DNA from 3 places in the Clostridium sp. JN-1 genome. Region 2 is predicted to be linked to each of the others. Evidence: a T-box and tRNA genes for the amino acid it is inferred to sense, from the RefSeq annotation. Region 2 holds a T-box; the other regions hold tRNA genes.
The links. The T-box of region 2 lies ahead of EBB51_RS10290 (valine--tRNA ligase). A T-box ahead of a tRNA ligase gene usually reads a tRNA of that ligase, here a tRNA-Val.

Region 1: it encodes a tRNA-Val, which carries the amino acid that the T-box ahead of EBB51_RS10290 (valine--tRNA ligase) is inferred to sense. The anticodon was not compared.
Region 3: it encodes a tRNA-Val, which carries the amino acid that the T-box ahead of EBB51_RS10290 (valine--tRNA ligase) is inferred to sense. The anticodon was not compared.

What each region holds. Positions count from the first base shown of each region.
Region 1 is NZ_CP033465.1:2,745,262-2,753,712, reverse strand. Features, by position in the region: gene EBB51_RS13295 (FAD-dependent protein) at 1-3, shown strand, start outside; gene EBB51_RS13290 (adenylosuccinate synthase) at 42-1,328, shown strand; gene EBB51_RS13285 (acyl-ACP thioesterase domain-containing protein) at 1,514-2,260, shown strand; gene EBB51_RS13280 (NAD(P)/FAD-dependent oxidoreductase) at 2,269-3,501, opposite strand; gene EBB51_RS13275 (pyruvate, water dikinase regulatory protein) at 3,689-4,513, shown strand; tRNA gene EBB51_RS13270 (tRNA-Glu) at 4,694-4,768, shown strand; tRNA gene EBB51_RS13265 (tRNA-Val) at 4,778-4,853, shown strand; tRNA gene EBB51_RS13260 (tRNA-Asp) at 4,868-4,944, shown strand; tRNA gene EBB51_RS13255 (tRNA-Thr) at 4,952-5,027, shown strand; tRNA gene EBB51_RS13250 (tRNA-Glu) at 5,041-5,115, shown strand; tRNA gene EBB51_RS13245 (tRNA-Val) at 5,125-5,200, shown strand; tRNA gene EBB51_RS13240 (tRNA-Asp) at 5,217-5,293, shown strand; tRNA gene EBB51_RS13235 (tRNA-Thr) at 5,301-5,376, shown strand; gene EBB51_RS13230 (ATP-binding protein) at 5,510-6,496, opposite strand; gene EBB51_RS13225 (DnaD domain protein) at 6,496-7,479, opposite strand; gene EBB51_RS13220 (nitronate monooxygenase family protein) at 7,784-8,451, shown strand, end outside.
Region 2 is NZ_CP033465.1:2,154,898-2,163,348, forward strand. Features, by position in the region: gene spoVAD (stage V sporulation protein AD) at 1-792, shown strand, start outside; gene EBB51_RS10275 (DUF1657 domain-containing protein) at 854-1,060, shown strand; gene EBB51_RS10280 (DUF4363 family protein) at 1,160-1,525, opposite strand; gene EBB51_RS10285 (DUF421 domain-containing protein) at 1,591-2,319, opposite strand; gene EBB51_RS10290 (valine--tRNA ligase) at 2,913-5,564, opposite strand; T-box leader at 5,651-5,867, opposite strand; gene EBB51_RS10295 (Ig-like domain-containing protein) at 6,199-7,695, opposite strand.
Region 3 is NZ_CP033465.1:203,863-212,313, forward strand. Features, by position in the region: gene spoIID (stage II sporulation protein D) at 1-447, shown strand, start outside; gene EBB51_RS01005 (M23 family metallopeptidase) at 556-1,275, shown strand; gene spoIIID (sporulation transcriptional regulator SpoIIID) at 1,448-1,702, shown strand; gene EBB51_RS01015 (rod shape-determining protein) at 1,800-2,828, shown strand; gene yyaC (spore protease YyaC) at 2,864-3,403, opposite strand; gene EBB51_RS01025 (hypothetical protein) at 3,588-4,187, shown strand; tRNA gene EBB51_RS01030 (tRNA-Thr) at 4,349-4,424, shown strand; tRNA gene EBB51_RS01035 (tRNA-Tyr) at 4,430-4,515, shown strand; tRNA gene EBB51_RS01040 (tRNA-Val) at 4,524-4,599, shown strand; tRNA gene EBB51_RS01045 (tRNA-Tyr) at 4,685-4,770, shown strand; SAM riboswitch class I at 4,851-4,954, shown strand; gene metK (methionine adenosyltransferase) at 5,024-6,199, shown strand; gene EBB51_RS01055 (ATP-dependent RecD-like DNA helicase) at 6,345-8,451, shown strand, end outside.

The DNA of each region.
Region 1 (8,451 bases), 590 kb from region 2:
TAATTATTTACCAATACCTATGTAAAAGAGGAGGAACTTTTATGTCAGCATTTATTGTATTAGGAGCTCAATGGGGAGACGAAGGAAAGGGTAAAATGACAGATTACCTTGCTAAAAGCGCAGAAGTAGTTGTCAGGTTTCAAGGTGGAAATAACGCAGGTCATACCGTAGAAGTTGGAGATAAACAGTATAAGCTTCATTTAATACCATCAGGTATACTTTATGAAGATAAGTTAAATATAATAGGAAATGGAGTAGTACTTGATCCAAAATCTTTATTTGAAGAAATAAGCTACTTAGAGGGTCTTGGAGTTAAAGTTACCCCAGAAAATCTTATGATAAGTGATAGGGCTCAAGTTGTAATGCCATATCATAGAGTTTTAGACGGCGTAAAAGAAAAATCAAGAGGAAAAAATGATATTGGTACAACTGGAAAAGGAATAGGTCCTTGTTATACTGATAAAGCTGAAAGAAGCGGCATAAGAGTTTGTGATTTAATGCATACTGAAGTTTTTGAAGAAAAACTAAAGCATAATATTGAAATGAAAAATGATATTATAACAAAGGTTTTTGGCGGAAATGCTTTAAACTTCGTTGATATATATAATGAATATCTTGAGTACTCCAAAAAGTTAAAACCTTTTGTAAAAGATATATCAGTAGAAGTATACAAAAACATAAAAAGCGGCAAGAAGGTTTTATTTGAAGGAGCACAGGGAACACTTCTCGACATAGATTATGGAACTTATCCATATGTTACATCATCAAATACAATTGCGGGAGGAGTATGTACTGGAGCTGGTGTAGGACCTACAATGATAAGTAACATAGTAGGCATAGCTAAAGCATACACTACAAGAGTTGGTAAAGGACCATTCCCTACTGAATTATTTGACGAGACTGGTGATTGGATAAGGGAAAAAGGACATGAATATGGAGTTACAACTGGAAGAGCAAGAAGATGTGGATGGCTTGATCTTGTTATATTGAAGACATCTGCTAGAATTTCTGGACTTACAAGTTTTGCAGTAACTAAAATAGATACCCTTGCAGGTCTTGAAAAAGTAAAGGTATGTGTAGGATACAAGATGGATGGCAAAGTAATAGATTATGTACCTGCAAGTTTAGAGGATCTTGCTAAATGTGAGCCTATATATGAAGAACTTGATGGATGGGATGAGAGCATAGAAAATGCAAGAACTTATGAAGATCTTCCTGAAAATGCAAAAGCTTACTTAAAGAAAATAGAGGAACTTACAGAAACAAAGGTATCAATAGTTTCAGTTGGTCCAAAAAGAGATCAGACAATTAAGGTAAGTGAAATATAATAGTTGTAATAATTACAGCCGCCTGATAAGTTTAATAATATCAGGCGGCTTTTTTTAATAAATTAAATTGATATACTTGGCTAGATTATGTATAGTATACTTAATTACTAATGAAAATTGGAGGTTAACTTTACATGGAAAACAAGTTAAAAAAAGTTGAAATAATTAATAATAATTGTAATAGAATGCGTATAGTTACAGAAAAAGAATATGAAATACATTATTATGAAATTGATTGTGAAAAAAAACTTTTAATTACAAGCCTTATGAATTTTTTTAGTGATGTCGCCATACAACAATCTGAAAATTTAGGAGTTGGACTTGGATATTTAAAGGAAAAAAGTACAGCATGGGTAATTTATAAATGGGATATACATTTAAAAAGATATCCTATGTTTAATGAGAAAATAAGAGTTAGAACAATGCCATATTCTTTTAGAAAATTTTATGCTTACAGGACATTTGAAGTATTGGATGAAGGCGGAGAAGTTATTGCAGATGCAAATTCACTGTGGTTTTTTATAGATACTAAACAAAGAAAAAGTATAAGAATTACAGATGATATGTATAATGCATATGGCATAGATAAAAGTAATAATAAAGTTTTAGGTATGGAAAAAGTAGGATCACCTAAAAAAATAGATAGTGAAGAAAATTTTAATATAAGATATACAGATATAGATACAAATCAGCATGTAAATAACGTAAAGTATGTTGATTGGGCTCTAGAAACAGTACCAATAGATGTAGTAAATAATTATGAACTAAATGATATAAATATAATTTATGAGAAGGAGTTAACTTATGGAGAATCCATAAAGGTTGTTACAGAAATAGAAGAGAATGAAGATGCTGTAATGTGCATACATGAAGTTCAAAATGCAGAAGGAAAAGAAGCAGCTAAGTTAAAAACAGTATGGAACAAAAAATAAAGTGCTGTTTATGATTTCGCAGCACTTTTTCCTGCAGTAAATCCTGAACTCCATGCCCACTGAAGGTTAAATCCACCGCAGTCTCCATCTACATCTAAAACCTCTCCAGCAAAAAACATATTTTTTATTATTTTGGATTCTAGAGTTACTCTATTTACTTCTTTTGTATCTATTCCACCAGCAGTTACCTGTGAGTTTTTAAATGTATTGGTATCTGAAACTGTAAACTGCCAATTTTTTAGAAGATCAAATATTTCTTGCTTTTCCATCCAGGTGAGTTCAAAAGATGGTTTATGTATATCTTTAATTGAAGCTTCTTTTAAAAGAATAGGAATGATTTTTTTATTTATTATTCCTATAAAAGAGTCAAAAACACTTCGATAACTAAACATTCCCCAATGATTTTCTAAAGATTCTTTTAAAGCATCATTATCCATATGGGGCATCATATCTACACTTAATTTTACAGACTTATTTTTATATAGATTATATGAAGCTATACGACTTAATTGTAATATTGGAGGACCTGAAATACCATAGTTTGTAAAAAGTATTTCTCCAAATTCTCTTTTTAGAGGTTTATCATCTACAAATACTTGAACATTACCATTAAATTTCACCCCTGATAGTGCTTTTAAGTTTTTATAGGCTAATTTTAGCTGAACTAATGCCGGTATAGGATGAATTATGTTATGACCTAGGTTGCGTGCCAAAGTAAACCCAGAGCCATCAGAACCGGTATTAGGGGCTGATTTTCCACCGCAGCATAAAATGATTTTATTGCATGAAAATGCAGTATCAGTATTTGTTGTTACTTTAAATCCATTCGAAGATATATTTATATCCTTAACTTTTGTATTCAAGTATACAGGTATACTGCGGTCTTCTACAGCCATTCTAAATATATCAAGTACAGAAGAAGATTGAAGTGACAGCGGATACATTTTTGTGGATTCTAAATTTGTTATAGGCAGTCCTAAAGTTTTAAAAAAATCTATGGTATTAGATAGAGAAAAATTGTCTAGTGTGTATTTCGGAAAATCTTTGTTTTCGCTGTGATACCTATCTATTGATATATTACTATTCGTTATATTACATCTACCATTACCTGTAACTAATATCTTGTTTCCTATTCTTGAAGACCCTTCAATTATAGCTGTATCCTTTCCCATATCTTTTGAAGTGATTGCCGCTATGATGCCTGAAGCACCGCCGCCTATTATTAATACATCATGAAACAAGTTAACACCGCCCTAATCTATAATTTATCACTAAAGTCGTGGAATTTTTACATATAAATTTAAAATTTCAGTCTAAATTTAAATAATGTTATTTTATATTATATCATATTTGTGTAATACTATATTTGTATTTAATATAATCTGTATATTTTATCAAAAAGTTATAAAAATAAAAGGGGGAATTAGGTTGCTTACTATTTATGCAGTATCAGATTCAATAGGTGAAACGGCTGAACAAGTAGCAAAAGCTACTGCAAGTCAGTTTTGTGAAAATGTAAATGTAGAGAGGATTCCATATATAAAAAGTTTTGAAGTTGTAAATGAGTTTATAAACAACATAGAAGATAAAAAAAATACAATGATTATATCTACTATAGTTTTAGTGGATGTAAGGGAGTTTCTAGTGCAAAGATGTATTGAAGAGGGTATACATATAACCAATGTACTTGGACCATGTATAAGTATGGCATCTATTATACTAAATAAGATACCAGACTATAGACCAGGTGCAGTATGGCAAATGGATTCTCAGTACTACAAAAAAATACAAGCCATGGAATTTGCAATACAATATGATGACAGCAAGGACAACTCTGGTATAAAGAATGCAGATGTGGTATTAATAGGACTTTCAAGGACATCAAAGACTCCACTATGTGTATATCTTGCTAATAAGGGAATAAAGGCACTAAATGTTCCTTTAATGCCTGAAGTTGAGGTTCCAAAGGAATTATTTGAAATAAGCAGAAATAAAATAATAGGTTTAACTATAGATCCTATGCAGCTTATAGAAATAAGGAAACATAGATTAGATAGGATTGCATCATCTTATCAGCTTTCAAGGGAAATTCAATATGCTAATGCAGAAAGAGTGCTTAATGAATTAGACTATGCAGATAGAATAATGAGAAGATTAAGTTGTAAAGTAATTGATGTAACAAAAAGGGCAATAGAAGATACAGCTTTAATTATAATGGAGCATATAGGCTATATAGGTCATAAGGAGATATAAATTGACACAAAAATACTTTTAATATAAAAAGACTGCCTGAAGTATTGATTTACAAGCGTTTATATCCAAAGTATTAAATTAATAAAAAAAAAGTTTTAAAAAAAGTGTTGACACTTTGGATAAAATTTTGTATTATAGTGTATGTCAGGTCGCCAAGATAAACACCTGATAAGCTAATAAGGCCCCTTGGTCAAGCGGTTAAGACACCACCCTTTCACGGTGGTATCATGGGTTCAAATCCCGTAGGGGTCACCATTAATGTGTGGGCGCATAGCTCAGCTGGGAGAGCATCTGCCTTACAAGCAGAGGGTCACAGGTTCGAGCCCTGTTGTGCCCACCATACATTTAAAATGTGGCCTAGTGGCTCAGCTGGTTAGAGTGCCGGCCTGTCACGCCGGAGGTCGAGGGTTCGATACCCTTCTAGGTCGCCATAAGTTCGCTGGCATAGCTCAGTTGGTAGAGCAACTGACTTGTAATCAGTAGGTCGAGGGTTCGAGGCCTTCTGCCAGCACCAATTTTATAAATAAGGCCCCTTGGTCAAGCGGTTAAGACACCACCCTTTCACGGTGGTATCATGGGTTCAAATCCCGTAGGGGTCACCATTAATGTGTGGGCGCATAGCTCAGCTGGGAGAGCATCTGCCTTACAAGCAGAGGGTCACAGGTTCGAGCCCTGTTGTGCCCACCATACATTTAAAAAATGTGGCCTAGTGGCTCAGCTGGTTAGAGTGCCGGCCTGTCACGCCGGAGGTCGAGGGTTCGATACCCTTCTAGGTCGCCATAAGTTTGCTGGCATAGCTCAGTTGGTAGAGCAACTGACTTGTAATCAGTAGGTCGAGGGTTCGAGGCCTTCTGCCAGCACCAAAAAAGACATTATAAATTTATAATGTCTTTTTTAGTTTGATTAATATAATGTTTAAAAAATAAAAGCACAGAGTATAAAATAGCTGCTCTATGCTTTTAATGTTTTAAAATATATTTTTGAAGAATATACATTTTATTGGTGCTTTTTACTATGTATATTCTTTTTTATTCTTATATCTTCTCCATAAAATTTATATAATGTAAATTCTCCTAAAAGTCGTGATGATATTCTTTCTGAATAGTTTTTTAATAAAGTTTCTAAACTACAATTAGTTGATATAAGCATTTTTTTTTGTTTTAATAATTTTGCATTTAAAAAGTTAAATAGTTCCGTTTTTGAAAAGTCTGTTATCTGTTCCGAACCTAAATCATCAATTATGAGTAAGTCACAATTTAGCATTAAATCCTTTAATTCACTGTCATTATTAAATCGTATGGATTTTAAATCTTGAATTAGTAATTCAGCAGTTCTATAAACAACTAAATAGCCTTTATCTAACAGCTCTTTTGCTATACAATTTGACAAAAATGTTTTACCAGTACCTGAGTTTCCAAAGAACATAATATTTTCATTTGAAGTTGAAAAGTTCTCTATATATGTCCAGCAGTCTGATACTATTTTTTGCATGTTTTTCCTAGGGCTTTTGTATTCATTATCACTTCTTTGAGGGGAAAATAGTTCAAAGTTAAATTCATCAAAGTTATTTTTTGCAAGTAAGTTTTTTAAATCTGAATTTTGATAGTATAGATTTACAAGCTTTTGCTTATAACAATCGCATTTTTTTGTACCTATAAACCCAGTATCTTTACATTTTGGACACTTATAGTGAATATCTAAAAAGTCTATTTTATACCCATTGCTTACTAGAAGTTCGGATTTCTTTACTCTTAAATTTGTTATTTTTTCTTTTAATGTTTTAAGGTATTTTTCTTTGTTTCCTATATTATTTAAAATATTCATTGAGAGTTTTAAACACAGTTTACTTATCTGTTTTTCAATGTTAAATATTTCAGGAACTTTCGCCATTACTTCCTCTCTTCGTGCCTGAAGTAACTTTTCTTCAGATTTGCGTATATCTTCATAGACTTTAGAAACATCTGAGCGATATTTTTTAATCATTATTTATCCCACCCTAGCAATTTTTTTTCTAAGTCGTTAAAATTATAGTCCCTTTGTTCAAAATTATTAAAAGTACCTGAATTATTCTTAGTAGATTTAAATTTTGAATTATTTTTAATGAAAGCTTTCTTCTTATCTTTTTTATAGACATCTTCTAATGTTTTAATTCCTTCGTTATACCAATTTGAGAGAATTGCATCAATATACTTAAAATCAGATTTATTAATTCTTTGAAAACATATCTCACAAGCTTTGCATATAACATTGACTGGAAAGTTAAATGAAGTTATCCACTTATCTAACATATCTTCTTGAGGTTTCATTATTGCTGCATCTTTTATACCAAGGTAGTTTAATACTTTCTTGATTTTAATCCACCTATCTTCGTTCCTCTTTATAAAGCTTTGAGCATCATCTATGGTTTTAATTTTAGAATCATACCAGCTAATTGCGACTTTTTCTATATATCTATAATCATTTTTGCCTTTTGATGCACAATATTGAATAAGTAATAAAATGATTTCTGGAGAAAAGTTAAAATCTTTTAACCAACTTATGTACATAGTCATTTCCTTAGAGGAGAGTGGTCTTGATAACAGCTTTTCTATGTCCTGAAGCATGTCTTTTGTAGAATTTTTATTTAATTCTTCTAAAAGGTTTATATTTTGATCTTTTTCCTGAGGCATTTCATTTAAATCAAGAAATTCTACATTATAATTACCCATGTTGTCTATAGGAATCAATCTAATTACATTTTCATCATTCCAATAGTTCCAGGCATTTAATACATCTGTTTCTAGCAAGTGTAAGTTAGTGGCTATAATTTCTGAACTCACACCAAGTTCTCCAGAAATGCAGTATTTTAAACCCAATATATATACTTTTACAAATTCACCGCGTGCTTTTGGCATAAATTTATCTATAAAAACATTACTTAAAGGAGTATAGTATAAATTTTTATTTTTAAATACGAAAGTACTCATACGTTATTCCACCTTTGAAATTATTAATAACTAATAAGTAATTATAACAAAATACAAAATTTATAACAATCAAAAATGCAAGTAGATATATAATAGGATATGTTATATTTATACTGAATTGAGAAATAATAAAAATGTGGGTAAACTTATTTTAAATTAACTATTTGAAGTTTAGTAATTCTGCTATAATTAAAATAGGGAAGTATATTGCCCAGCGTATTTCGTTGACACTAATTTATTTTTAATATATACTTTGATTATCAAACTATTTGATAATTAAAAATTACATAAAGGGGACGATCAAATGAAACTACCTCCATTAGTTATAGGAGACATTACAGCTCGAGTACCCATTATTCAAGGAGGCATGGGAGTAGGAGTATCTGGATATAAACTATCCTCTGCCGTAGCAAATGAGGGTGGTATTGGTGTAATATCTGGTGTTCAAATTGGCTATAGAGAGCCAGATTTTGAAACTAATACTACAGAAGCGAATAAGAGAGCTTTGAGAAAAGAAATAAGAAAAGCAAGAGATTTAAGCCCAAAAGGTGTATTAGGTGTAAATCTAATGGTTGCTATAAGTGATTATGAAGAATTAGTAAAAGTATGTGTAGAAGAAAATGTAGATATAATAATATCTGGAGCTGGACTTCCATTAAGGCTGCCAGAGTTTACTGAAAACAGTTCTATAAAGATAGCACCTATTGTCTCATCAGGAAAGGCAGCAAATATTATTACTAAGCAGTGGATAAAAAAACATTCTAAATTACCTGATTTAGTTGTAGTTGAAGGACCAGAAGCAGGCGGACATTTAGGATTTAGTAAAGATCAATTATTAAAAAATGAAACTAAATTAGAAGATATAGTAAAAGAAGTTATAGATGTAATGAAAACATTTGAAGAAAAATATAATAAAAATATTCCCATTGTAGCTGCAGGTGGTATTTATTCAGGAGAAGACATTGCAAGATT
Region 2 (8,451 bases):
ATAAAAAAAGAGGATATTCAATTTTTTATCAGTGGAGACTTAATGAATCAAATTATATCTAGCAGCTTTGCTGCCCGCACTCTTGGGATACCATTCTTAGGTATTTATGGTGCTTGCTCAAGTGCTATGGAAGGTCTTGCACTAGCTTCTCAATTAGTTGACAGCAATTGTGCAAAATATGTAATAACATCTGCATCCAGCCATAATATGGCGGCAGAAAAACTATACAGGTATCCTACAGAGTATGGTGCCCAAAAGCCTCCAACAGCTCAGTGGACAGTAACGGGAGCTGGGGCAGGTTTGGTAGCTCAAAAAGGTACGGGTCCAAGAGTTGTTTCAGCAACCATTGGCAGGGTAGTAGATATGGGACTTACGGATCCTTTTAATATGGGAGCAGCAATGGCACCAGCAGCAGTGGCTACAATAGAAGCACATTTTAGAGATTTAAATATAGATCCATCTTATTATGATGTTATTGCAACTGGAGATTTAGGAAGTGTTGGACACGAAATTGCCAGTGAACTTTTAAAAAAGCATGGACTTGAAATTCCAAAAGAAATATTTACAGACTGTGGACTATTGATATACAAGGGAACTCAGCCTGTAATGGCTGGTGGGAGTGGATGTGGTTGTTCAGCTGCCGTTACTTATGGACATTTTCTTAAACGTATGCTGAAAGGAGAACTAAAGAGAATATTAATTGTTGCAACAGGTGCATTATTATCACCTCTATCCTACCAGCAGAAAGAAAGCATACCTTGTATTGCCCATGCGGTATCAATAGAAATATAAAATCATTCACTAATTAATTATAGATATATATTTAAAGAATGCTTGAAAGGAGGTGACAATTATGACAGTAGGAACACAGATGCAACAAGCTATTGCAGGCATACAAAGTGCTGCTGCAACAATGAAAACCTTTGCTCTAGAAACAGAGGATAAGAAAGCAAAACAAGATTTCCAGCAAATAGCTCAAAATCTTGATTGTGCACTAACAACACTAAAAGGAAGGCAAAAATATATTGAGCAGCAAGAACCTCAATATAAGCAATGTTAGATTATTCTTATTAAGACGCAAAAGAGGAGAAAATATTAATTTCTCCTTTTTTTATTGTGTTTTAACTATTTGAAATATGCACTAAAAACTTGGTACTTACTATTTACATAATCCATCCCAATGTTCATTGGATTCACTTAATTCCATTAAAGCTGCAGATTTATCTTTAGCAGTGATAGAAGCTTTAAGTCGATTAATACTTACAGTTAAGTTATGTATTTCACCTCTCTCACCACTAAATTGAATTCGTTTAGCAACAGTTTTCCAGGCTGTTTCTAATTTGCTCTCATTTTGCTCCGCTAATGTCCAGTCATCTGACATTACTGCTTTTGTAGTTGTTTCGAGATACTTTGGAACATTGTCCCAATCTCCTTGAGGGTGTTTAAGAAATCCACCACTAAGTGAAATTATAATCGACATTGCTATTATAGCTATAGGAGTAAATATAACAAAAAATCTTCTCATCATTATTCCTCCATTCATAATTTTTATAATTTAATATGCTGATTTTTTTCATGCAAACTAAAATACTAATATGGTCCTTTAAAATCTCCCACAACTATAGGCTTTTTTATCCTATCCTTATATTTGTCTACATATAGAGAACCTGATGCCTCATAGGTTGCTAGGAATACTTCAGAAGGGTCCTTTACTCCAAATTTCTTAAGTTCAGACATTAACCAATAACGATCACGATTTATTTGTTTTAAATTTAGATCCACTACTATTCCATCATAAATTAATTCTATCCCTAATCCTGTTTTAGACACAGGAATGTTCATATCTTTGGCTGTAACTGGCTGCAGCTCGGGTTTTTTTAAGACAGAAAGATCACCATTTGGTTCTAAGACTGCAAAGTGAACTTCATTTAAATCAAATATATCTTTACTTCTCAATTGCTGAAGTAAATTTGTGGTATTATATCTTAATTTACGCATATTATTTTCTAATATAACACCATTCATTATTAGTATTGTTGGTTCCCCTTCTATACATTTTGCGGCAAACCGTGATTTAGTTGTCAGCAAATCAACAGCTAAGCCAGCGACCGTCCAAGTAGTAAGTGCAACCCACTGCGGCCATATTCTACTCGATAAATCTAATGATATAGAAGCAGCCATTGACCCAATAGTAATTCCTAGTACATAATCGAAAAGAGTAAGCTGACTTATTTGCTTTTTACCTAGAAAACGTGCATATACTATTAATAATAAAAAAGCAACTATCGATCTTACAAGTGTTACAAGTCCTTCGTTCATTGATATTACCCCTATCTATTATATTAGTTTTTATGAATTTGAAATCAATTCATTTATCTAACACATATAAATAGGATAACTCATATATAAATTAATTATTCTAATGAGATAAAAATTAAACTGTAACTCATAATATAAAAAAAACAGAGGACAAAGGACAGAGGACAATTGACAAAAAAGGAGGATTTTTCTCCGCTATACTACGAAAAATCTTTAATAAAAAAACGACCATAGCCGCGTTGTTTCGCTTCGCTCAACTTCTTTTGGGCACAGCCCTTAACTAAGCTGCTTTATTATTAACTTTTTATCATTAAATTTTTATATAACTATACATTTTATGCGATAGCATATTAATATTATATACTTTAAAATTCATATGTTATCCCATGAATACCTTCATAATAAATAAATAAAAGAACATATCTAAATTTGATTTACACAAATCTAGGTACGTTCTCATGGTTACACAATGTTTCGCTGAAGCGAAACATTGCTAACTTGTATAAATTTAAAAATTCTTTTGCGTTAGCAAAAAATCAACCTTCTCTGTCCTATGTCCTCTGTCCTCTAAAAATGCTTAGCATTTTTTTATATTATTTACTTAAGTTGTTTAATCTTTCAATTACTTCTTCAAGCATTTGACTGTATTTCTTTCCTTTGTTCTTTTCTTCATCTACAACTTTTTGAGGTGCCTTAGCTACAAATTTTTCATTTGAAAGTTTCTTTTGTACCCTTTCAATTTCCTTTTCTAATCTTTGTTTTTCCTTATTTAATCTTTCAAGTTCTTTTTCAAGATCAATAAGTTCAAGTAAAGGCATAAATATTTCTGCACCTCTTGTAACAACTGAAACTACATTTTTAGAAATTCCACTTTTATCATCCAAAAATTCAACCTTGCTAGCTGATGCAATTTTTTCAAAATATGGTATACCATTTTGAAATGCTTGTTTTGCATTATTTTCAGTAACATATACCATAATTTTAGCTTTTCTTGAAGGAGGAACATTCATTTCAGTTCTAACATTTCTAAGTGATTTTATAGCTTCTATAATATATTCCATATCACTTTCAGCTTTTGGATCATCAATTTCTTCTCTGTATTCAGGCCATTTTGAAATTGTTATTGATTCATACTTTGTATTTAAATGAGTATATATCTCTTCTGTAATAAATGGCATTATTGGATGTAATAATTGTAAGCTTGTAGTCAATACTTCATTTAATACATTAAATGCCACTCCCTTAGCTTCTTGATTATCTCCATACATAACTGGTTTTACAAGTTCAATATACCAGTCACAGAATTCACCCCATATAAAGTCATAAATCTTTTGTGCTGCAATTCCAAGTTCAAATTTTTCTATGTTATCTGTTACTTCCTTTACAACTTTATTCATTCTAGATAATATCCATTTATCCGCTTCAGTATAATTCTTACAATCTTTATATTTATTCATCACATCTTCATCTAAGTTCATGAGAACAAATCTTGAAGCATTCCATATCTTATTTGCAAAGTTTCTAGATGCTTCTACTCTTTCAGGATAATATCTTATATCATTTCCCGGTGCATTTCCACTTATTAAAGTAAATCTAAGTGCATCAGCACCAAATTCATTTATTACATCTATTGGATCAACACCATTTCCAAGAGATTTAGACATTTTTCTTCCTTGTGAATCTCTTACTATACCGTGTATTAATACATGGTCAAATGGTATATCATTCATACAGTAAAGTCCAGAGAATACCATTCTTGCTACCCAGAAGAATATTATGTCGTATCCTGTAACAAGTGTATTATTAGGATAAAAATACTTTAAGTCTTGAGTTTGATCTGGCCATCCAAGTGTAGAGAAAGGCCAAAGTGCTGAACTAAACCAAGTATCAAGTACATCTTTATCCTGCTCTAAATTTTGACTTCCACATTTAGTACATTCATGCGGTGTATCGACTGATACAATAATTTCTCCGCAGTCTTTACAATACCATACTGGAATTCTATGCCCCCACCAAAGCTGTCTTGATATACACCAATCCTTTATATTCTCCATCCAGTTAAAGTATGTCTTGTCAAACCTTTCTGGCACAAACTTAACTTTTTTATTTTTTACAACTTCTATTGCTGGTTTTGCAAGAGATTCCATCTTTACAAACCACTGCTTTGAAATCATAGGTTCTACTACGCTTCCGCATCTATCATGACAGCCTACATTGTGGTCAAGTTCTTCAACACTTACTAAAAATCCTTGTTCTTCTAGATCTTTAACTATTACATCTCTAGCTTCATATCTATCAAGTCCATCATATTTAGTTCCAGGAAATTTAATTGTTCCATTTGGATTCATAATAATTATTTCTTCAAGATCATGTCTCTTTCCTACTCCATAATCATTAGGATCATGAGCTGGAGTTATTTTAACTGCACCTGTTCCAAATTCAAGGTCAACATAATCATCTGCTATAACTGGAATTTCTCTATTAACTAATGGAAGAATTAATGTTTTTCCAATTAAGTGTGTATATCTTTCATCTTTGGGATTTACTGCAACTGCAGTATCTCCAAGCATTGTTTCAGGTCTTGTCGTTGCTATTTCAAGGTATTCGTCGCTTCCAACTACAGGATACTTTATGTGCCAAAGATGGCCTTTTTCCTCGGTATACTCAATTTCAGCATCAGACAAAGCAGTTTGACATTTTGGGCACCAGTTTATAATTCTATTTCCCTGATATATGAGGCCATCATTGTATAACTTTACAAATACAGTTCTAACTGCTTTATTTAACTTTTCATCCATAGTGAATCTTTCTCTTGTAAAGTCAACTGAAGCTCCTAATTTTTTAATTTGCTTCCTTATTCTCTCTCTGTATTCATCTGACCATTTCCATACCTCTTTTAAGAAAGCCTCTCTTCCCATTTCCTTTTTCTTTAAGCCTTTTTTGAGAAGTTCTTTTTCGACTTTAACTTCTGTTGCTATACTTGCATGATCTTCACCTGGAAGCCATAATACATTGTATCCCTGCATCCTCTTTGTTCTTATAAGTATATCTTGAATAGTATCATCTAGTGCATGACCTAAGTGAAGTTTTCCAGTAATATTTGGCGGCGGTAAAACTATAGTATAAGGTTTTTTATTTTCATCATTGTTAGGTGTAAAGTATCCCTTTTCTTCCCAATTCTTATAAATCCTATCTTCAAACTCTTGTGGATCATATGTCTTTGCAATATTCTTCGATTCTTCCATATTTCTTCCTCCTTAACTTTATTTAAAACTCATAGTAACTATAACTATATTTTGCATAATAAAATAAAAAAAAGACCTTTCATCCAATAAAGGACGAAAAGCCGCGTTACCACCTTTTTTCCTGCAAAAATACAGGCTCTTAATCAAAATAACGGTTAAGAAAACCGATTCCACTTACTAAACTTCAGTAGAAAAACTCCAAAGCTACCTTCAAAGTAAATCTCATAGGAAGTCTTTCAGCTAACAAACTTCCTCTCTTTGTAAAAGATTATTACTTTTACTCCTCTTTTTCACAGTTTTATAAAATCTTTTAATTGTTAATTACTATTATAACTTTAATTTTTAAGCTGTCAAGTTCAATTTTAAAACATTTTATTCACAAAATGTTTTAAAAAAGTACATTGTTATTTCACAAATATGACATAGCAATGTAACAATTACCTTATATACTTGATGATAAAGCTTATAAAATTATAATAAGTCCCCCTTATTATAAAAAATAAGTACTGGCAATTATAATGTCTAGTGCTTATCTATATTATCTTATATTTAAATTCTTACATTTAAGAACCCTATAGTATTGACATATTTCAAGTTGTCAATTCCTATAGGGTAAAATTTTTTGACTTAATATTTATTGCGGTCTTTTATACATCCAGCTTCCTTTATTAAAGCCGCTTCCTCTATTTGACTGGAAATCTGTAAATGTGCTGTCCCAATCATCAACTGCCCACAATCCAGTACAGTCAAAGTTATAGTTAAGATAATCTATAAGATCATAATAACTTACATTATAAGTTTGTATTACAGGATATATAGGCTTGTCCAATCCAAGTTCTTTGTAAGAATTTATCATACCATCTACAGCGCCTTTCATTGACCACTGCATTTCACCCCAATAACATTGCGGTGCAGCAAAATCACAGTATTTATTAAATACTGAATAAGGTATATCCTCATGGAGTGTCGCTATAGGATAAGATGCATAACCTATTACTGCATCAGATTTTTCACTTCTTACAAGCTGACATACTTGTTCTGCCTGGTCTGTTTTACCTGCGACATCGTCTTCAGGATCAAAAATATAATAATCACTATTATTTAAAGCATCTATTATTAAATCAGCTTCAGCCTGAGGATAATTAAAGTAATTATAACCCCAAGTACCTACTGTAAACCCTGCATTTTTAAATTTTTTAACATACTTCAAAAAGTCATTTTTAAAGTTAACGCCGCCGCCACTTGGACTTGAACCTTCATGATATTTAATGCATACATTACTTATTCCAAGTGACTTTAACTTTGATATAAAGTTATCTATTCCACCATACGTATCTACTTGATTTTGAAGCTGCCATATCCATGCAAAAGTAGCATCAGTTTTACTCTTTGTAATATCTGGTGGTGCTAACGAATTTATTGTCAATTTTAAATTAACTTTGTTATGATATCCAGAAACACTGCCTTGATAAGTATAAGTTCCTGCCTCAAGTGATAGATCAAAAGCCTTGTCCCACGTAACACTTACTTGCTTTTTACTGCCGTCTGACATAGAAGCAGCCACTTGATCAGGTAACTTATAGCTGTCGCCCTTGTTTATAGATACATTAATATCATCTATTCCTGTTATTGTAAGTGCTTCCGTTTTAAAGGTAACACTTACAGAATTTTTAAGTTTTTTATTGTATTTTGATATCAAATTAGCATCTATACTTAATATGTATTCGCTGCTAGGATTATATTTTGATAAAGGAGCTATATTAATACAGCAGTCATTTTGGCTTAAAGTTATACTTATTGGTAATTCCTTATTAGTATTCTTTTCTATAATTTTTACACTATTTTTTGCAGCTTCTAAACCTACTGGCTGGCTGAATTTAACTTCCCACACTTTATTCAAAGGTACATTATTTAAGTCATCTGAATTTACTATCGAAGTTTGAGATGTACTTTTGGCAGTTGGAGAGTTAGATGTGCCTTGTGCCATCACTTTTGAAGTATCCTCTGTCGAAATAACTTGATCTTGTGATACACTAGAGACACTATCAGCTAGTACAAAATTATGTGAATTAAATTGGCATGCTGCAAAAATCATTACAGCTATAAAAGGATATTTTAAGTACTTAATCAATAGTTTCCCCCTCTTTCTATATAAATTAAAAATATTAATATACAATTTTAAACCTTGTCCAAATAATAAAACTTCAATATCTCCTCCCCTCAAAATACTATATACTGCATTTTAATATAAAATATAATAAAAAACATTTTACAATAACCTACATTTGATGAAATTATAAATTACTGTGCTAAATTATCACTCTATAAGTATAATATTAAAGCTATATTTAAACAACCCTTAATAGTCCCAAAGGTGAGAATGTATTACAAATTGTTGCACAATACATTTAATTAAATCAATCATTTTATAATAATTTATCAGTTAATATAAATTTTTACGAGTATTAGATCAAATAAAATCAACTTGACATTAAAAATAAAATTCATTATACTTTAAAAAATGCAAAGCATTTTGTAAAGGACAGGAGTCAGAGGACAATTGACAGAGGACATTGAAGGTTGATTTTTTGCTAACGCAAAAGAATCTTTAAATTTATATAAATCAGCGATGTTTCGCTTTAGCGAAACGAGTTATCAAAAATCTTTAATTTAAAAGGAACTCATGTTCTTTTATTTCTTAAGGAGTACTTTCCTAAGTAAACAATTATCTAAAAGCCATAGATTTTAGGTCCCTGCTTAAGCGATGTTTTGCATTAGCAAAAAAAACCTAAAAAATAAATTAGTTTTCTGACCCTTCATTGTCCTCTGTCCTCTATCTCATGTCCTATCAAAAAAGTTGCTTTAAAATATAATAAAAAAGAGGAGG
Region 3 (8,451 bases), 840 kb from region 2:
GAAGATATACCTTATTTAAAAAGTGTTAATAGTCCAGGAGAAGAGAATTCTTATAAATATAGAACCACAGTTAAATTAAATTATTATGATTTTGTAAACAAGATAAATAGTAGATATAGTAAAGCAAATTTATCGGCAGACAATGTTAAAAGCTCTGTATTTATAAAGAGTAGAGATAGCAGCGGATATGTAAAAGAAATAAATGTAGGAAATATAACGTTGAAAGGAAATCAATTTAGAAGCGTACTTGGACTTAATTCAGCTAATTTTATTATATCATTTGAGAATAATTTTATTCAAATAACTTGTACAGGATACGGACATGATGTTGGAATGAGTCAATCTGGAGCAAATGTTATGGCCCAAAGTGGTAAAGACTACAAACAAATATTAACACATTATTATACAGGAGTAAGTATAAGTCAGATTCAGGAGATAAAACCTTAGGGTTTTATTTTTTTTGTCAAAAAATAGGGCAAAAAAACATAAAAAAAATTATATAAAATATGTATTAATTAGCAATCCCTGGACAAACTACAAATAGGAGGTGTTTGTATGGATAAAAATTTTTCAAGTAAAGTAGTAAATTTCTTAAAAAAGGAGGGCTTTTATGTAATATTATTTGTATGCCTGTGTGTAGTTGCTGTAGTAGCAGTTGTAACTGTTAAAGATAATAAACATTCAAATAGTTCAGCCGTTCAACAGAGTAGTGTTTCGAATAACGACAAGTTATCCAGCCAAGCAGCTAATTCTGAAGGAAAATCTTCATTGAATTATGATAATGCTCTTCAAGTTAAAAAAGCTGCTAAACCACAAAATGGATCACCTAAAGATAATTCCCAAAGTGTTTCTAAATCAGTTAAAACTTCTTTTACAAAACCAGTAAGTGGAACACTAGCAAGAGGTTACTCAGAAAATCCTGTGTATTGGGATTCTACTGCAAGTTACAGACCAAATTTAGGATATGACATAAAGTGTGATTTGGGCACACCAGTAATGACTGCTGTGGATGGTAAGGTAGAAGAAATAAATACTGCTAGCCAGGATGGAGTAGAAGTTATAATCAATCATCAAAATGGATTAAAAACTGTTTATTCAAATTTAGATTCTAGAGTCAAGGTTACTGAAGGTCAAAATGTAACTGCAGGTACAATTATAGGGGCAGTTGGAAAAACTACACTTAGATCAGCTTATGAAAAGTATGGTGATCACTTACACTTTGCAGTTTTAAATGGAGATAATTTTGTTGATCCAGGTAAATATATTAAATATTAATGAAATGTTTTATACATCAACTTTAGTTCATAGGTTAACTCCTATGAACTAAAATTAAATTTAATGAAATTCATCTATGTCATGCAAATTAAGCTCAAAATGGATTATAAGATGAATTTAAGAATTCAAAAGAGCATATTTATAAATATAGAAGGTTAAGGAGGTAGCATCTTTGAAAGATTACATTGAAGAAAGAGTTTTAGAAGTTGCTAAGTATATTATAGGCTCAAAAGCTACAATAAGAAAAACGGCCAAAGTTTTTGGAGTAAGTAAAAGTACTATACACAAAGATATGACTGAGAGGTTGCCTAAAATAAATCCACAAATTGCGAAAGAAGCTAAGTCTATTTTAGACTATAATAAAGCAGAAAGGCATATAAGAGGCGGAAAAGCAACAAAAATGAAGTATAAGGCTATTGAAGGTTAAAAACATTCCTATTATAATTATATTTAATAGATTGTAATAAGTTAGACAATTTTTTATTAATATAAAATATCGTCTTAGAGTGGGAGTGAAAAGAGGAATGTTTTTTAGTATGGGAACAGATATGGGTATAGATTTGGGTACAGCTACAGTGCTAGTTTATACTAAAGGAAAGGGAATAATATTAAAAGAACCTTCAGTAGTTGCTATAGACAGAAGCAAAAATAGAGTACTGGCTGTTGGAGAAGAAGCATGGCAGATGATAGGAAGAACTCCTGGAAATATTGTTGCAATTCGTCCATTAAGAGATGGAGTCATATCTGACTATGATATAACAGAAAAAATGTTAAAATATTTTATTTCAAAAGCCTGTGGAGCAAAGAAAATGTCTTCACCAAGAGTAGTTGTTTGTATTCCTTGTGAAGCTACAGGAATTGAAAAAAGGGCTGTTATTGATGCAGCTAAGAATGCAGGAGCTAAAAAAGTATTTTTAATTGAAGAACCGCTGGCAGCAGCTATTGGAGCTGGATTAGATATAACGAAGCCAAGTGGAAGTGTAGTTATAGATATTGGAGGCGGTACTACAGATATAGCAGTTATCTCTTTAGGTGGCATAGTAGTCAGGTCATCTATAAAAATTGCTGGAGATAAATTTGATGAAGCTATCATTAAATTTATAAGGAAAAAGTATAATCTAATGATTGGAGAGAGAACTGCAGAAAATTTAAAAATAAACATAGGGTCTGCATTTAAAAGAGAAAAAGTAACTATGGAGATAAGAGGAAGAAACTTGATTACAGGTCTTCCCAAAAATGTGGTTGTATCATCAGAAGAAATGAGAGAAGCCTTAAAGGATACAGTTAATGCTATATCAGAAACTACTCATGCTGTATTAGAAAGAACTCCTCCAGAACTTGCAGCAGACATAGCTGATAAAGGAATTATTATGACAGGAGGGGGATCTTTACTAAGCGGTTTAAGTGATCTAATACAAGAAAGTACTAAAGTACCAGTACAAGTAGCTGAAGATGCAGTGTCTTGTGTTGCTTTAGGAACAGGAAAGGTGCTGGAGTATTTAGATAAAATGGAAGTTACATTTATAGGTGATGATATAACTTTAATAGATTAAAAAAAAGTAAAATTCTGTGTAAGAATTTTACTTTTTTATATTGCGGATTTAGGATTGTCGTAAAGATAATATGAATGAACAATGGAGTGGCATATAGCTTTAGCAATATTAAATACTAAGTTTAATCGTATATTGTTATTGTTAAACATTTCTTCAGTATTATTAGATCCTACTATACCTATAATTGATGTTTCGCCAACTTCTGGTAAGGATTTGCCAACCCCTTTTCCAGGATGAATAGGATAATCACGTGCCTGAATTTCACCTATATTTGTTTCATCTCCAAGACAGGCATCAATTCCAATTATATTATTGTATGGATGAAGAGATTTAATCTCTTCTAATTTTTTATCAATATTTAAAGCATGTATTGGTTTTTCTATGGTACCATATACTGGCAAAGGGAAACCATTGAATTTTAATAATGTTCCAACTAATGGACCTAAACAATCTCCTATGCACTTATCAGTTCCAATACACATTATTATAGAATTCCTATTAATATAATCTTTTAAAAAATAAGCTATATTATAATAACATAGTGGATTTTTATAATTAGATTTTACCTTGTTCAAAAAAATCACCTCCTGATGGGACAAGTATGCACCTTATAAAGATAATCCCTAAATTATTTATATGACTTAAACTATTTAAATATTAAAGTTCAAGAATAAAAAATACATACTTGACAATAATGAGTAAATGATGAGTAATATAGTGCAGCATACGCTGCACGAGATATAATTGGGAGGAATAAGAATGAATAAGAAAATCTTATCATTTATCATAATTTTATGTACCATTATATCTGTCTTTATAATAAGATATGTTCATAAAGTAAACATTAATGATAATTTTATAAGTAATAAGATAAGTGTCTTTAATAATAAACAAAACAAGCATCAAAATAATAATAACGATAATAATATAAAAAAGTTTTCATATCTCTTTAGTGATATATGCTTTACGAATATAAATAGTGACTATAAAAAAGGTAAATTAGATGAAATAGGTGAAAAATTTAAAGATGATAAGAGAGCGTTCTTTAGTGACAGCAGCGAAGTTGTTAAAAATGATACTTCGAAAAGTATAAATAAATTGCCCAAAAGTGAAGAAGAAAATAAATCCATTTCTAAAATATCTAATTCTAATCCAGAAAAAAGTTTAACTGCTGCAGACATGGAAAAGTTAAATAGCATGGCTAATAAGTTACCTGCAGTCGATTGTGAAAAGGTCAAAAGTTGGCTTAAAAGTGGTAAAACCCAAGATATTGAAAAAGCTCTTAAATTATTGAAACAGAGGCTATCTAACGATGATTATCAAAAAATTAAAACTATATATGACAAGTTTATAAGTTAAAAGTAAACACATGCGTAAAGTAAAGAAATATATTGTAATGTGAAGAAAAATCCATGTAATATTATATAATCACTAAAGCATACAGTTGAATTTAGAATCACAACAATGTATACTATTTGATGTTGGCGTTAGTACAACTTAATAATTTAAATGGTTTTTATGCTGGCATAGCTCAGTTGGTAGAGCAACTGACTTGTAATCAGTAGGTCGAGGGTTCGAGGCCTTCTGCCAGCACCAAATACGGAGGAATTCCCGAGCGGCCAAAGGGGGCAGACTGTAAATCTGTTGTCATTCGACTTCGATGGTTCGAATCCATCTTCCTCCACCATAAATTATGGGCGCATAGCTCAGCTGGGAGAGCATCTGCCTTACAAGCAGAGGGTCACAGGTTCGAGCCCTGTTGTGCCCACCATTTAAATTAAATGTTAGTAGTATTTAAGTAATTAGTTTACTTAAAGTATGAATTTATGTAAAATGATTTTATTAATTAATAATATGGAGGAATTCCCGAGCGGCCAAAGGGGGCAGACTGTAAATCTGTTGTCATTCGACTTCGATGGTTCGAATCCATCTTCCTCCACCATAAAAACACTTTTACGTGTTTTATTTTTATATAACTATATGTTTAAATCTACTAAATTTGTAATTAATTTAATATTTAAACTCTTATCAAGAGAGGTGGAGGGAAAGGGCCCGATGAAACCCGGCAACCAGCTGTGAGCTAAGGTGCCAATTCCTGCAGTATAAATTAACCTGCAAGATAAGAGAGTTGTTAAGTAATTTAACCTCTTCTTATTGAAGAGGTTTTTATTTTATGAAATTGGAGGGGTAAATTTATGAGAAGATTGTTCACATCTGAATCAGTTACAGAAGGACATCCAGATAAAATGTGCGATCAAATTTCAGATGCTATTCTGGATGCTATATTGGAGAAAGATCCTAATGGTAGAGTAGCTTGTGAAACGGCTACAACTACAGGAATGATTCTAGTAATGGGAGAGATATCTACTAATTGTTACATAGATATTCCTAAGATAGTTAGAGAAACTGTAAAGGAAATAGGATATACTAGAGCAAAGTTTGGATTTGATTGTTCTACTTGTTCGGTTATAACATCAATCCATGAACAATCATCAGATATAGCACTTGGTGTAGATGAAGCACTAGAATCAAAAAAAGGTGAAATGGATAAAACTGAAGCTATAGGTGCTGGAGATCAAGGAATGATGTTTGGATTTGCTACGAATGAAACTCCAGAATATATGCCCATGCCTATTTCTTTAGCTCATAAACTTGCAAGAAGATTAGCTAAAGTTAGAAAGGATGGAACTTTAGATTATTTAAGACCTGATGGGAAAACGCAAGTTACTGTTGAATATGATGATAACAAACCGGTTAGAATAGATACTGTGGTTGTGTCAACTCAACATGATTCTGATACAACGCACGATCAAATAGAAAATGACATTATAGAACATGTAATAAAACCAGTTATTTCACCTGAACTTTTAGATGAAAATACTAAGTATTTTATAAATCCAACTGGAAGATTTGTAGTTGGAGGTCCTCAAGGAGATTCAGGACTTACAGGTAGAAAGATAATAGTTGATACCTATGGTGGATGTGGAAGACACGGCGGCGGTGCTTTTTCAGGAAAAGATCCAACGAAGGTTGATAGATCTGCTGCTTATGCTGCAAGATGGGTATCTAAAAATTTAGTTGCAGCTGGAGCTGCTGATAAATTAGAAATACAACTTGCATATGCTATAGGTGTTGCACAGCCAGTTTCTATAACAGTTGATACTTTTGGAACATCAAAGATATCAGAGGATAAGATTGTAGAAATAGTTAAAAAGGTATTTGATCTAAGACCTGCAGCTATAATAAAGGAATTAGATTTAAGAAGACCGATTTACAAACAGATTGCTGCTTATGGACATTTTGGAAGAACTGATATAGACTTGCCTTGGGAAAGACTAGATAAGGTTCAAGAAATAAAGAAATATATCTAAAGTTAATTTTGAAGTTTATTAAGGATTTAGTGTGATTATAAGATTTATCATGCTAAATCTTTTTTTTGATAGTATATATTCTATTTTTATATGATTTAATGATATAATTATTGATAAATAAAATAACATATTTAGGAGAGATTGTATGCAAGAATTACAAGGAAACATTGACAGTATACTTTTTCAAAGTGATAGTGATGGATATGTAGTTGCACGATTTAAAGAAAAATTTAAGCGTCAATGTATCACAATAGTTGGATGTATACCATATATTACAGAGGGCGAAAATTTAAAGTTAGAAGGTGAGTGGACTACTCATCCGCACTTCGGAAAACAATTCAAGGTATCTTCGTGTGAAGAAATTGTTCCAGATTCTACAGCAGGTATAGAAAGATATCTTGCATCTGGAGTAATATCTGGAATAGGACCTGTAACTGCTAGAAAAATTGTTGAAAAGTTTGGAGAAAAAACTTTAGAAATTTTAGATAATGATATAACAAGGCTTCGAGAGATAGAAGGAATAGGAGAAAAAAAGATACAATTGATATGTAATTCTTACTCAAAACAAAATGAAATAAGAAGTCTTATGATTTTTTTTCAAACATATGGGATCACAGCAAATCAATGTGTAAAGATACACAAAAAGTTTGGAAATGATTCTATAAAAGTTATTAAAGAAAATCCTTATGTATTAACTGAAGAAATATCTGGTATAGGATTTAAAACGGCTGACAAAATAGCAAGAAATGCTGGTATACAATTGAATTCTCCTTTTAGAATACAAAGCGGTATAAAATATATAGTAAATAACTTTTGCGGATTAGGCAATACGTATATGCCTTTTGATCTTCTAATAAATAGAGCCATCGAATCTCTAGGTGTGTCTAGAAAAGAAATTGAAGAAAATATATATGATAGTTCTGCAAGCGGAAAGATAAAACTGGAGAATGTTAATAGTAAGATTTGTGTATTTACTCTCCCTTACTATTATTGTGAAATGAATATTACAAGAAAGATACTTCAGTTATCACTTTCGAAGTATGAAGACATTAAAATTGATGTAAATAAGGAAATAGAAAAGTTTGAAGAGAATAATAATGTTAAATTTGCCGATTCACAAAAAGAAGCTATAAATGGAGCTTTTAAAAATGGAATTGAAATAATTACAGGAGGACCTGGTACAGGAAAAACTACAATCATAAATGCGATAACTCAAATATTTGAAGAAATTAACTATAAGGTATTTATGGCTGCTCCAACTGGAAGAGCTGCAAAGAGAATGACTGAAGCTACTGGAAGAGAGGCTAAGACTATTCACAGGCTGCTTGAAATGGGTATAAGTGAAGGGCAAGATAATATATTGTATTCACGCGGTGAGGGAGCACCTCTTGAGTGCGATGTACTAATAATAGATGAAGCATCAATGATAGATGTGATGCTTATGAGTAATTTGTTAAAAGCAATTTCAGTAGGTACTAGGCTTATAATAGTTGGCGATGCTGACCAGCTTCCGTCGGTTGGACCAGGTAACGTCCTTAGAGATTTAATACAAAGCAAATGCGTAAAAATTGTTAGACTTAAAGAAATTTTTAGGCAGTCACGTGAAAGTTTGATTATTGTAAATGCACATAAGATTAATAATGGAGAAATGCCAATTTTAAATAAAAAGGGGAAAGATTTTTATTTTATAAGATGTAATAATCCTGAAAATATATTAGATACGTTAGTGCAGCTTATAGACAAAAGACTTCCTAAATTTAATAAGAATTGGGATAAGATGAGGCATATTCAAATACTATCACCTATGAGAAAAGGCGTATTGGGAATTAATAATTTAAATACCAAACTTCAAGAAATACTAAATGTTAAAAGTAAGGAGAAAAAAGAAAAGGAATTTAGAGATAGTATTTTTAGAGTAGGCGATAAAGTTATGCAAATTAAAAATAATTATTCATTAAAATGGGTTAGAATATCAGGAGATGGCGAAAATGAAGGACTCGGAGTATTCAATGGAGATGTTGGGTATATAGAAGACATAGATAATGATAAAAATACTCTAACTGTGATATTCGACAATGAAAAAAGAGTAGTATATGATAATTTGTATTTGGACGAATTAGAACTTGCTTATGCTATAACTATACACAAAAGTCAAGGGAGTGAATTCCCAGTTGGTATTATGCCTATATTTATGGGACCACCTTTACTTATGAATAGAAATTTATTATATACTGCTATAACTAGGGCAAAAC